DNA from 3 places in the Bacillus lumedeiriae genome. Region 2 is predicted to be linked to each of the others. Evidence: riboswitches for the same ligand, from Rfam matches in the RefSeq annotation. Region 2 holds a riboswitch; each other region holds the start of a gene.
What was found. A riboswitch is a leader RNA that binds a small molecule or an ion and turns the genes downstream of it on or off. The one in region 2 is predicted to bind cyclic di-GMP.

Region 1: linked by a shared signal. The riboswitch ahead of QYG89_RS14960 (sensor domain-containing protein) and the one ahead of QYG89_RS09890 (anti-repressor SinI family protein) in region 2 are both predicted to bind cyclic di-GMP.
Region 3: linked by a shared signal. The riboswitch ahead of QYG89_RS15855 (Ig-like domain-containing protein) and the one ahead of QYG89_RS09890 (anti-repressor SinI family protein) in region 2 are both predicted to bind cyclic di-GMP.

What each region holds. Positions count from the first base shown of each region.
Region 1 covers NZ_JAUIYO010000017.1:42,775-46,055, reverse strand. The annotation lists gene QYG89_RS14960 (sensor domain-containing protein) at 1-1,472, opposite strand, end outside; cyclic di-GMP riboswitch class II at 1,515-1,598, opposite strand; gene QYG89_RS14955 (MogA/MoaB family molybdenum cofactor biosynthesis protein) at 1,706-2,227, opposite strand; gene moaA (GTP 3',8-cyclase MoaA) at 2,251-3,261, opposite strand.
Region 2 covers NZ_JAUIYO010000006.1:60,611-63,891, reverse strand. The annotation lists gene QYG89_RS09900 (methyl-accepting chemotaxis protein) at 1-489, shown strand, start outside; partial or broken gene QYG89_RS09895 (IS5/IS1182 family transposase) at 794-1,030, shown strand; cyclic di-GMP riboswitch class I at 1,277-1,361, shown strand; gene QYG89_RS09890 (anti-repressor SinI family protein) at 1,391-1,522, shown strand; gene QYG89_RS09885 (hypothetical protein) at 1,688-2,194, opposite strand; gene QYG89_RS09880 (DUF4240 domain-containing protein) at 2,400-2,876, shown strand.
Region 3 covers NZ_JAUIYO010000021.1:24,542-27,822, reverse strand. The annotation lists partial or broken gene QYG89_RS15860 (PDC sensor domain-containing protein) at 1-753, opposite strand, end outside; cyclic di-GMP riboswitch class I at 1,242-1,364, shown strand; gene QYG89_RS15855 (Ig-like domain-containing protein) at 1,393-2,517, shown strand; gene QYG89_RS15850 (hypothetical protein) at 2,659-2,829, opposite strand; gene QYG89_RS15845 (S-layer homology domain-containing protein) at 2,903-3,281, opposite strand, start outside.

The sequences.
Region 1 (3,281 bases), on a different contig from region 2:
ATTAACTCATCTTTGGAAATATCCATTTTCGGCTGATAGTCAATATGAAAATGTTCAAGATGAATCGCTTTTCTCAACTCATTTTCTAAAAGAATACGTTCCAACGACTTCTCTTCCATACTAGCCTCAAACACCGCATATCCATTTCGTCCCCGCTCCTTCACCGCGTAAAGGGCAGTATCGGCTTTATTTAATAGTTCATCCGCTCCTTTTCCGTGATCAGGAAACCGCGCAATTCCGATGCTGCAAGTAAGGGTATATATCTGACCAGCAAGCTCAATCGGTTCTTGAAAATGCGCCTGGATTCTATGAGCAATCCGCTCAATTTCTTCTGTACTTGCTGCATCCGTCAACAAAACCGTAAACTCGTCTCCGCCTAATCGGGCCACTACATCAGTGGAACGAAGAGCCCGCTGAATGCGCTGGGCTGCTTCTGTTAGAATAAAATCGCCGCTCTCATGTCCCCATGAATCATTCACGTGCTTAAACCGGTCTAAATCGATAAACATAACAGCTAGCCGAGAAGAAGAACGTTTTGCCTGATCGACTTCCTTTTGTAAACGATTCATAAATAACCGGCGATTCGGCAGATCAGTCAATGTATCGTGGTAAGCTAAATGGTAAATGAGCCGTTCGGATTTTTTCCGCTCCGTCACATCCCGCATGACGAGCACGAGTTTTTTCACTTTGCCTTCTTCATCCCAAACTGGATTGATTCTCGTTTCCATGTCTTTATATTTATTTTTACTCGTTCGGATACGAAATTCTACGCGGGCAGACGTTCTCCTCTTAGCGGACAACAGCTCGATTTCATTCCGCAAAGAGGATTGATCTTCTTCATGCACCCAATGAAACAATTGACTGGACTGTAATTCAGAAAGATGATGGCCCAGCCATGCTGCATGGGAAGGTGAAACGTATCGGAAACTTCCTTCCGGGTCAATGACCGAGATCAAATCAGATGAATTCTCTGTAATTAAACGGTACTTTTCCTCGCTCCTTCTTATTTCTTCTTCCATTCGTTTACGAGAACTAATATCATTGCGGATCGAAACATACTGATAGGGCTTCCCCTTTTTATTTAAAAAAGGAACAATCGTTGTATCTACCCAGTAAGTGGAACCATCTTTTGCTTTATTTCTAATTTCACCTCTCCAAATTTCCCCGGAGCCGATCGCCGTCCACATTTGTTTGAAAAATCCTTTCGGATGATGATTAGAGTTTAAAATCCGATGATCCTGCCCGATTAACTCTTCCCGTTCGTATTTGGAAATTTTGCAAAACTGATCATTTACGTGAAGAATCTTCCCTTGCCGATCCGTGATCGCAACAATAGAAGATTGATCTAGTGCATATGTGACATCTGTTAACTCTTTCAATACACTTTCAAATGATTCATTTCCCTTCATTAACCGATCTTGCGAATACGAATGCATAGGCAATTTAGACGTCTCAGATTCTTTACTTATCATGTTGCTCCTCCTACCCCTATGTTCAATAAAAAAACCGACCCTAAAAAGCAGAGTCGGTTGCACTAGTTGCTCCAAGCCATTCAAGTGCCCACATACGAATGACTGTTCATCGCTTCCATCATACAATTTTTTATATAGACATGTAATATGTAACTTACAAACCATTATATTCCTACACAATCCATCATAGTTCGATAGACCTAATAAGTCAATCTAAAAATGTGGCAGAGCTTCTAACTTTCCTTGTGTAATTCGGCAACAATGTGACCAATTTCTCGAAGCACTAATTTTTCCATTGCTAACGTGACGGCTCCAGTAGAACCTGGAAGCGAGAACAGCACCGTTTTGTCAGCTACCCCGGCCACTGCTCGGGACATCATCGCTGCGGAACCGATGTCTTCTGTGTAACTAAGATAGCGAAAAAGTTCGCCAAATCCAGTCAGTTCTTTATCAAACAAAGGAGTGACTGCTTCAATCGTCACGTCACGTCTGGCAATCCCCGTTCCGCCGTTGATAATGACAGCATCAATGTCCCGGTCTTGAATTCCTTGTAAAACGATTTGCTGAATCTTTTCTTTTTCATCGGGAACAACGTGATAACGTGCAACGGAATGGCCGGCCGCTGTTAAACATTCTTTAATTTTCCTTCCGCTTTTATCTGTTTCTTCTGTTCTCGTATCACTGACTGTCAACACCTGGCAGGCGACATGCCTCGCTGCCTGCTTTTTATGAGCATGCACTTGCCTCTCACTCATGGACACCATTCCCTTCCTTGTAACTAACCACCAATATAAGACATTTCAATTTTTGGCCGTTTTTTCGCTGTTTCTTCTGTCCGTTCATCAGAATAACGATCCGTCCGGCGCTGCCAGATGGATGCAATGTACTCTTTCACTTCTTCTACTAAAGCGGAAGAACGAAGCACTGGCTTTAAATCGTGGCCTTTCGTCGCAAACAAACACGTGTATAGCTTGCCGTCAGCAGACACTCTTGCCCGGGTACATGTTGAGCAAAATGACTCAGTCACGGATGAAATGACGCCGAACTCACCACTGCCATCCGCGTATATATATCGGTCCGCTACTTCACCATAATATGCTTTATCAACCGGCTTCACAGGAAATTGACGATCGATCCGTTCAACGATTTCTTGTTTGGACACAACAGAGGAAAGCTGCCAGCCATTTGTACTTCCGACATCCATAAATTCAATAAAGCGGAGCGGTATGCCTTCATTTTTAAAGTAGGCGGCCATCGGCAAAATCTGTTCGTCATTTACACCTTTTTTAACGACCATATTTATTTTAATGTCAAGGCCCGCCGACTTCGCCGCTTCGATTCCTTTTAGCACAGTTTTCACGCTGACAGAGCGTCCGTTCATCCTCTTAAAGATGTCGTCATCAAGTGCATCCATGCTAATATTCACTCGCTGCAAGCCGGCATCTTTCAGCTCTTTCGCATATTTCGGAAGCAGCACGCCATTTGTCGTTAGAGCAATGTCTTTGATCATTGTTTTCGTGTATAAATCATGAATCAATTCGGGCAGATCTTTCCGCAGCAGCGGCTCGCCGCCGGTCAATCGGACTTTCTCTACGCCGAGTTCTGTTACCGCCTGAACCACTCGAATGATCTCTGAAAAGGATAAATAGTGCTCTTTCGGTAAAAACGGATAATCTGGGCCAAAAATCTCAGCCGGCATACAATAAGAGCAGCGGAAATTACACTGATCCGTCAAGGAAATCCGAATGTCTCTCAGCGGTCTGTTGAATTGATCTTTTACTTGCTTCATTCAATTCCCCTTTCTGGATG
Region 2 (3,281 bases):
ATTGAGGCGGCGAGAGCAGGTGAACACGGTAAAGGGTTTGCGGTTGTAGCAGATGAAGTAAGAAAGCTGGCGGAAGGAGTAGCTGTTTCGGTTAACGATATTACACAGTTCGTATCAAACATACAAAGTGAATCGAGTGTCGTTGCTGAATCATTGAAGACTGGGTATATAGAAGTAGAACAAGGAGCTCTTCAAATTAAAACGACTGGTGAAACGTTCAATAAAATCAGTTCTGCAGTAACAGAAATGGTGAATAGCATTAAAGTGGCATCTGAGAACTTATCTGATATTGCGGCTAATACCCAGGAAATGCATGGGTTTGTTGAAGAAATAGCATCGATTGCCGAAGAAACTGCAGCAGGCGTAGAACAAACGGCTGCTTCTGCACAACAATCTAGCGCAACGATGGAAGAAGTAGCGGATAGTTCAAAACAGCTGGCTATATTAGCGGAGAAAATGAATGGATTAGTAGGGAAGTTTAAGCTTTAACTGGGAGAAGGAAGCCATCAGAGTTGATGGCTTCAGACTGTAGGCAAACTCAATGAAAATTGAAGTTGAACTGCATTCTTTTTATTTTGCTTGTGGATGGGGGCTGTTGATTTCCATTCCAGGCTGCTTCGCTTTCCGCGGGGCGGCCTCGTCGCAAAAGCGCCTGCGGGGTCTCACCTGTCCCGCTGATCCCGCAGGAGTCTTCGCGCCTTCCATTCCAATCAACAGGGTTTACAAAGCTAGGGCAGCCGTATAATGATTACCTGTTTTAAAATAAATAGATAAAATGCTTGAGGGGATGAAGATGCTTTCGAAACACAATCTAATCCAGCGAGACCAACTAGAAATGATCGTTCTAGATCAGCTTGTACTGGAGAATCACCTGGTTAGTAAAATGGAGGCAGCGATTGATTTCTCTTTTATTTATGACTTGGTGGAAGAGTTGTACTCGGAAGTGGGCCGCCCAAGCATTGGTCCCGTTATTTTAATTAAACTGACATTCATTCAATATACATTTCTGAACCCCTCTTGTCGACAAACTGAAGCCATCAAAGTTGATGGCTTTTTTCTTGGGCCTATTCCAACATAAAGGGAAATTGCGAAAGTATCACACTTGTGTAGGAAGGGAAAGGGGGGAAATAATTTTCTTGCATGGTATTTGCGTACTGTGTATCTTTTGCATTACTAAATTCAAAGAAAATTGTTTACTTTGAAAGAAAACACCTAATAGGACCCATTAACTATATAAGTAAATAATGGTAATATTTGTATGATATTGAAAGTTTTAAAAAGATAAAGGTAAACCTCTCGAAAGATTGGGACACAAAGCTTCAGGTCTAAGGTTCTATTACTATGATGGCTGAGCTACCTAAAATAATTTAAATATTTTAGGGGGTTACACATGTTTAGTTCTTTAATTGATAAAAATGGGTTAGATAAAGAGTGGGTAGAATTGATACTTCATGCTCGAGATCTAGGTATAACTGTAGATGAAATTAGAGAATTCTTAAGCCAATCTTTAAGACCTGACTAAGGTCTTTTTTGTTTCACCTTTTATCTTTTGTCACAGCTTGTGGCGGATGCGGCCAACATTAGAAGCTTGCCTAGCAATTGGTTAAGCGCTTTACTAGTATTTTTTGATTAACCTAACTAAATAAAAAATACCAAAAATAAAGAGCAATACATTTATCATGATAGATCAAGGGATGATGATTTCTTCTTTCTTTGGAGGTGTTGCTTTTCTAGCGAGTTTGCCCCCGTTGTAAAATTTTCCGTATTCTTTCAATATATTAGCAGCTTCTATAGTGGATGGTATTTTACCATCTGCAGGAAACGTTAAGTAATACGTTTTTGTATTTTTTCTGTGGATGACCCATCCGAAAAACTTCATCGCAAATCCGTGGGATCCATTGTTTCGAAACTTCGGCATCGTTTTCCCATCCCAAACAGTCATAGTTTGTCCATTCCCTTTCCCTTTCTTTAGTTCCCCGTGTAGTTCCGCGTAAATGAGCCCTGGTGATTTTTTCATTTGATTCATGACCATTAATGTTAACATCTGGTTGACAAAAAGCTGAAATAAATTCAGTCCTTCTCCTCTTGTAAGAGATATAAATGTTGTTTCTGGAAGCAGCTTTGGCACCTCACCTAACACAAGTGTACTATTGCCTTTGTTATCCTTCTTTGCTGCCCACTTCTTTTTTTTCATGTCATCTCCTCCTAACTTACAATATATTGTATAATTGGTATTCCATTTGTATGTATGCTATACCTTTTTTATGGAGGTGTGAACTATTCCCTTGTGTCCAATAGGGTTTTCTTTTCTTTGAAAAAGACAAGCGGGGTAATGGATAGAAGTAAATTGGTAGTTCTTTCAGGAGTTTAACTAAATGATCAAACAGGAGGGAACGTATATGTCTAATACACTCCAAGATATAAAAATGGACGAGAACGAGTTTTGGAAAATCATTGCTATGTTTGATTGGGAGTGTGAAGGTGATGATGAAGATGTATTAGAGGAAGCTATCGGCTATTTATCCCAAAAGTCCGATGAAGAAATATTTGCTTTCGAGGATATTCTTTCAAAATTTCTTTACAATTTAGATGGTATTGAATATGCAAAAAATATTGGTGAGTATGCTTATGTGGATGAGGAAGAGTTTTTCTCTGTAGATACCTTCTTATATGCAAGATGTGTAGTTGTAGCAAATGGAAGGGACTTTTATTATGAGGTGTTGAAACATCCGGAGGAGATGCCTAAAGATTTGGAGTTCGAATCTTTATTATATGTTGCTAACGAATCATATGAGCGGAAAAATGACGAAGAGTTTGATTATGTTCCGAAGTATGACTATGAAACATTTAGCAATGAGGAGAAATGGAAAAGTTAATTTTCTATTAAGTTCTGGAGCTATCCGCTCAATTATTGGCGTTCCTTATAGGTTTGTTAAATGAAGGATGAATTAAACAACCTTCCAGCATTTATCTCTATACCTTCCATATAATGATAGATAACAATTGCCTCTGTAGCTCTAGCAGGGAAGAGCGCCGGTTCGAATCCCGTCAGAGGCACTTCTTTGTTTCATCTTTCTGGTTGATTTTTTCTTCTTGAACTGTGTCTATCAACAATATCGTTGAGCAGATCGTAAAAAAGAAGCTCGAAAGCTTCTTTTTTACTTTATAACTACAACAAACAGAGCAGTAAGATCGGTTTTCCTTTTTATGTTTCTTCTTCCTCAAGAAGACAATGTGATGGCCTATGAAAAATTGAAAAAGACGGTTCTCCAGCTGATTTT
Region 3 (3,281 bases), on a different contig from region 2:
ATATAGGGAGAGCAGGATACTAATCAGAATACTGATGATCGCGACAATCCAGATGAGCTTGCTGATGAAATGAACGTTTTTATATACTTCTTCTTTTGGAGAAGCCAGCAGTAAATATTGTCCATTTGCCAGTCGGCTAAAGGAAACAATTTCTTCCTGTTTGCCCGCATTTACAGCGGCCACACCAGAACCTTGTCCTTTCAATTGCTCAGAAAGTCCATGATTCACTTTTTCTAAAGTTTCTTGCTGTGTGTATGTAGGATGAATCAAAAATTGCTGATTTGCATTAAGCAGTGCACCGTAACTATGAGGAGATGTTTTCATGTTGGCCACGGCGTCGGAAAAAAGATCAAAACGAATATCCATCCCAACCACACCGATTTCTTCCCCATCTTTAAACAATGGAACAACATAGCTAATCATTTTAACATTGATATTTTCATTGTTGTAAGGGTCGAGCCACGTGCCCTCTTTCGCCTTCATTGGAACGTAGTACCAGCCAACGTGTTCGATATCAGACGGGTCATATTGGCTGAAATCCGTCGGAACTAATTGTTCAATTGTGCCGTCATTGTTCGTATCCGCGTGGAACAGACCTGAAGTCGGCGCAGTGTATGTAGGGTTAAAGCGAATGTAAAAAGCCATCGCCCCTTCTGTCTGTTTAGAAAACTGATCCGCAATCGGCCGCACTTTTTCTTGGAAGGATGCGACATAAGCTGGATCGGTTTTAAGTGCTTCCACATCATCCAGCATAGCAAGTGTTGTGACAGCTAAACCATCGACGGATGATTGGATTTTTTCAATCGTTACATTTAAGCTTTTCGAATGATTATCAACAGAAAGCTTGGCATGTTCAAACGCATATTTTTCTAAAAGCTCCTTGCTTTTCGTGACACTTACTGTGCCCATGATCGCTACGATCAGAAGCGAACAAGCCGTCATAGCAATCATCAGCTTATGTCCCATCTTTAGGCCTCTTTTTGATTGGCTTCTACCCATCATACCCCTCCATAAATAACCAAAATTGCGAAAATTTTTAACACGTCTATCATACTATGGACCTTGTTTTGTGTATATATGATAGTCCAAAAGTTTTTGTTTTTATTTCGTAAATTTCTTGGGAAGGAAAAATAAAGAGATTACTCTCTCTTAATTAAATTTGCGATGCTCCTTTCGACATTAAAGTAATTCCATCTACCTATTTTTCACTTTCAATCTATAAATTTTTTAAGAATTCACCGATATAGACAACGTACAATCAAAGAAATTTGATGTCACAAAGCTATAGGGGCTAAGGAGACCGGGGATTGATAGTTGTTTTCAACCAGCCCGATCGTGTTACTCTATGCCAGCCAGCTGCCATTGCCCGAAGAAAAAGAGGAGGAAAAGGGAATGTACAAAAAAATGACACCAGTGGCCGCCGCGGTTCTCGCAGCAGGAATGATGTTATCAGGTCCTGCCTACGCATCACCAAAGGACGATGCACACACGGCACACAGCACAAAAGTGAAAGAGCAGGAAAACAAAAAGGATCAAAACAAACACCAGGACAAACATCAAGACAAACAGCAGCACGGTCAGATGAAGCAGCTGCAATCGATTGACAAACAGTTAGATAAAATTGAAAAAGTATTAATCAAGTATCAAACAAAACTAACTGACATTGAAGATAACGACGATGATCAAGTAGAAGATGGGGCAGAAACGGAAGATAAACAGGACGCTGAAGAGCAGACAGAAGAAAAGCCAGCAGATGAAAGCACGACTGATGGTGAAAAAACAGAAGAGCAGCCTCAAACGGATGAACAACCTGTGAGTGAAACTGTCGAAAATAAAGCGAAAGCCAGCTCAGAAGAAATAATAACAAATGAAACTGTACAACCGACTGAAGAAATAGAAGACAATGAGCTGACAGACACAGGGGATCAAGAAGAAGCGGAAGCAGAAGATGATGATCAAGATGCAGACGATGACGAGGATGAAGTCGAAAATGAAGTAAAAGAGCACCCGGGCTACATGGGGAAGTTCAAGGCCCTTCATAACCGATTGAATGCTGTCACAAAGCAGCTGGATTCCTTGTCTTCCAGAGGAGCGGACAAAGCTGCTTTGAAGGAGCGCTATGATCGCATCGCTGCCCTTCATAAGGACATTGATGCTGTACTGGCAGCAATTACCCAAATTCAGGATAAAGTAAAAGAAGAAATTGACAAAGATGAGACCGTTGAAGAAAGAACACCTGTCAAAAATGCACCAGTTACGAAAGAATGGCGAATCAAATTTAGTAAAAAGCTAGATGCCGCCACACTGTCGGAGCTTGATATTGTCGTTCTAGATGAACAGCGTAACCTTGTAGAAACAACGTTCAGCTATTCAGATGCCACGAAAACAATCACCGTTTCACCGCTGCAGCCATACGAAGCAGGTAAAACGTATACACTTTACATCGGCAAAAAAATCTCAGATACAGCGGGCACAAACTTGAAAAATTCAGTGAAAATGAATTTTACAGTGAAATAAAATAAGGAAGAAGAGCGATCACGCAAGTAGGTGAATCGCTCTTCTTTTTCTGGAAATGGACAGGGGGAGACTAGAAAGGCAGATCATCCGGCCGCAAATGAAAGAAAAAAATGTGTGCAATCATTTTCGTCGTTCGTTTGATTAAAAAAAATCCACGATCCATCGAACAATCAGTCGGATTCCTAAAAACAATAATCGAATAGGCAGAAGCAGCAGTTCTGGAACCCAAAGAAGAAGGTCGAGAAAAAAATCACCGATAGAATAACGTTCATTATTTATCCGTCTTTTTTCTTTTCTTCTTAGCTTGACCATCTGGTATCCCCTCTTTCCGCTTTTATTGATGAAAAGGCACTGCAAAAATAGGTGTGCTTTCCAATGGACTCACTTACCTCGTAAGAAACATCTGTGTATAGTAGCGGTTATAGGCGCCGATGCCGATTTCAGTATACGATGGATTTAGAATGTTGCTTCGGTGCCCGGGGCTGTTCATCCATGATTCCATGACGTGTTCAGCATCCCATTGATTAGCGGCAATATTTTCTCCAGCCCATGTGTAGGTCAGGCCAAAGCTGTTCATCATTTGATATGGGCTTCCGAATATCGGTGATGTGTGGTTAAAGTACTCGTTGTCGTGCATATCTTTTGATTTTGTACGGGCGACAAAGCTGACATCAACAGCAAGTTTAAGCGGAGCAGCCCCATGTTTAGCCCGCTCTTGATTCACGATCTTCCAAATTTCATATTCGGTGCTGTTCACAGCGAAG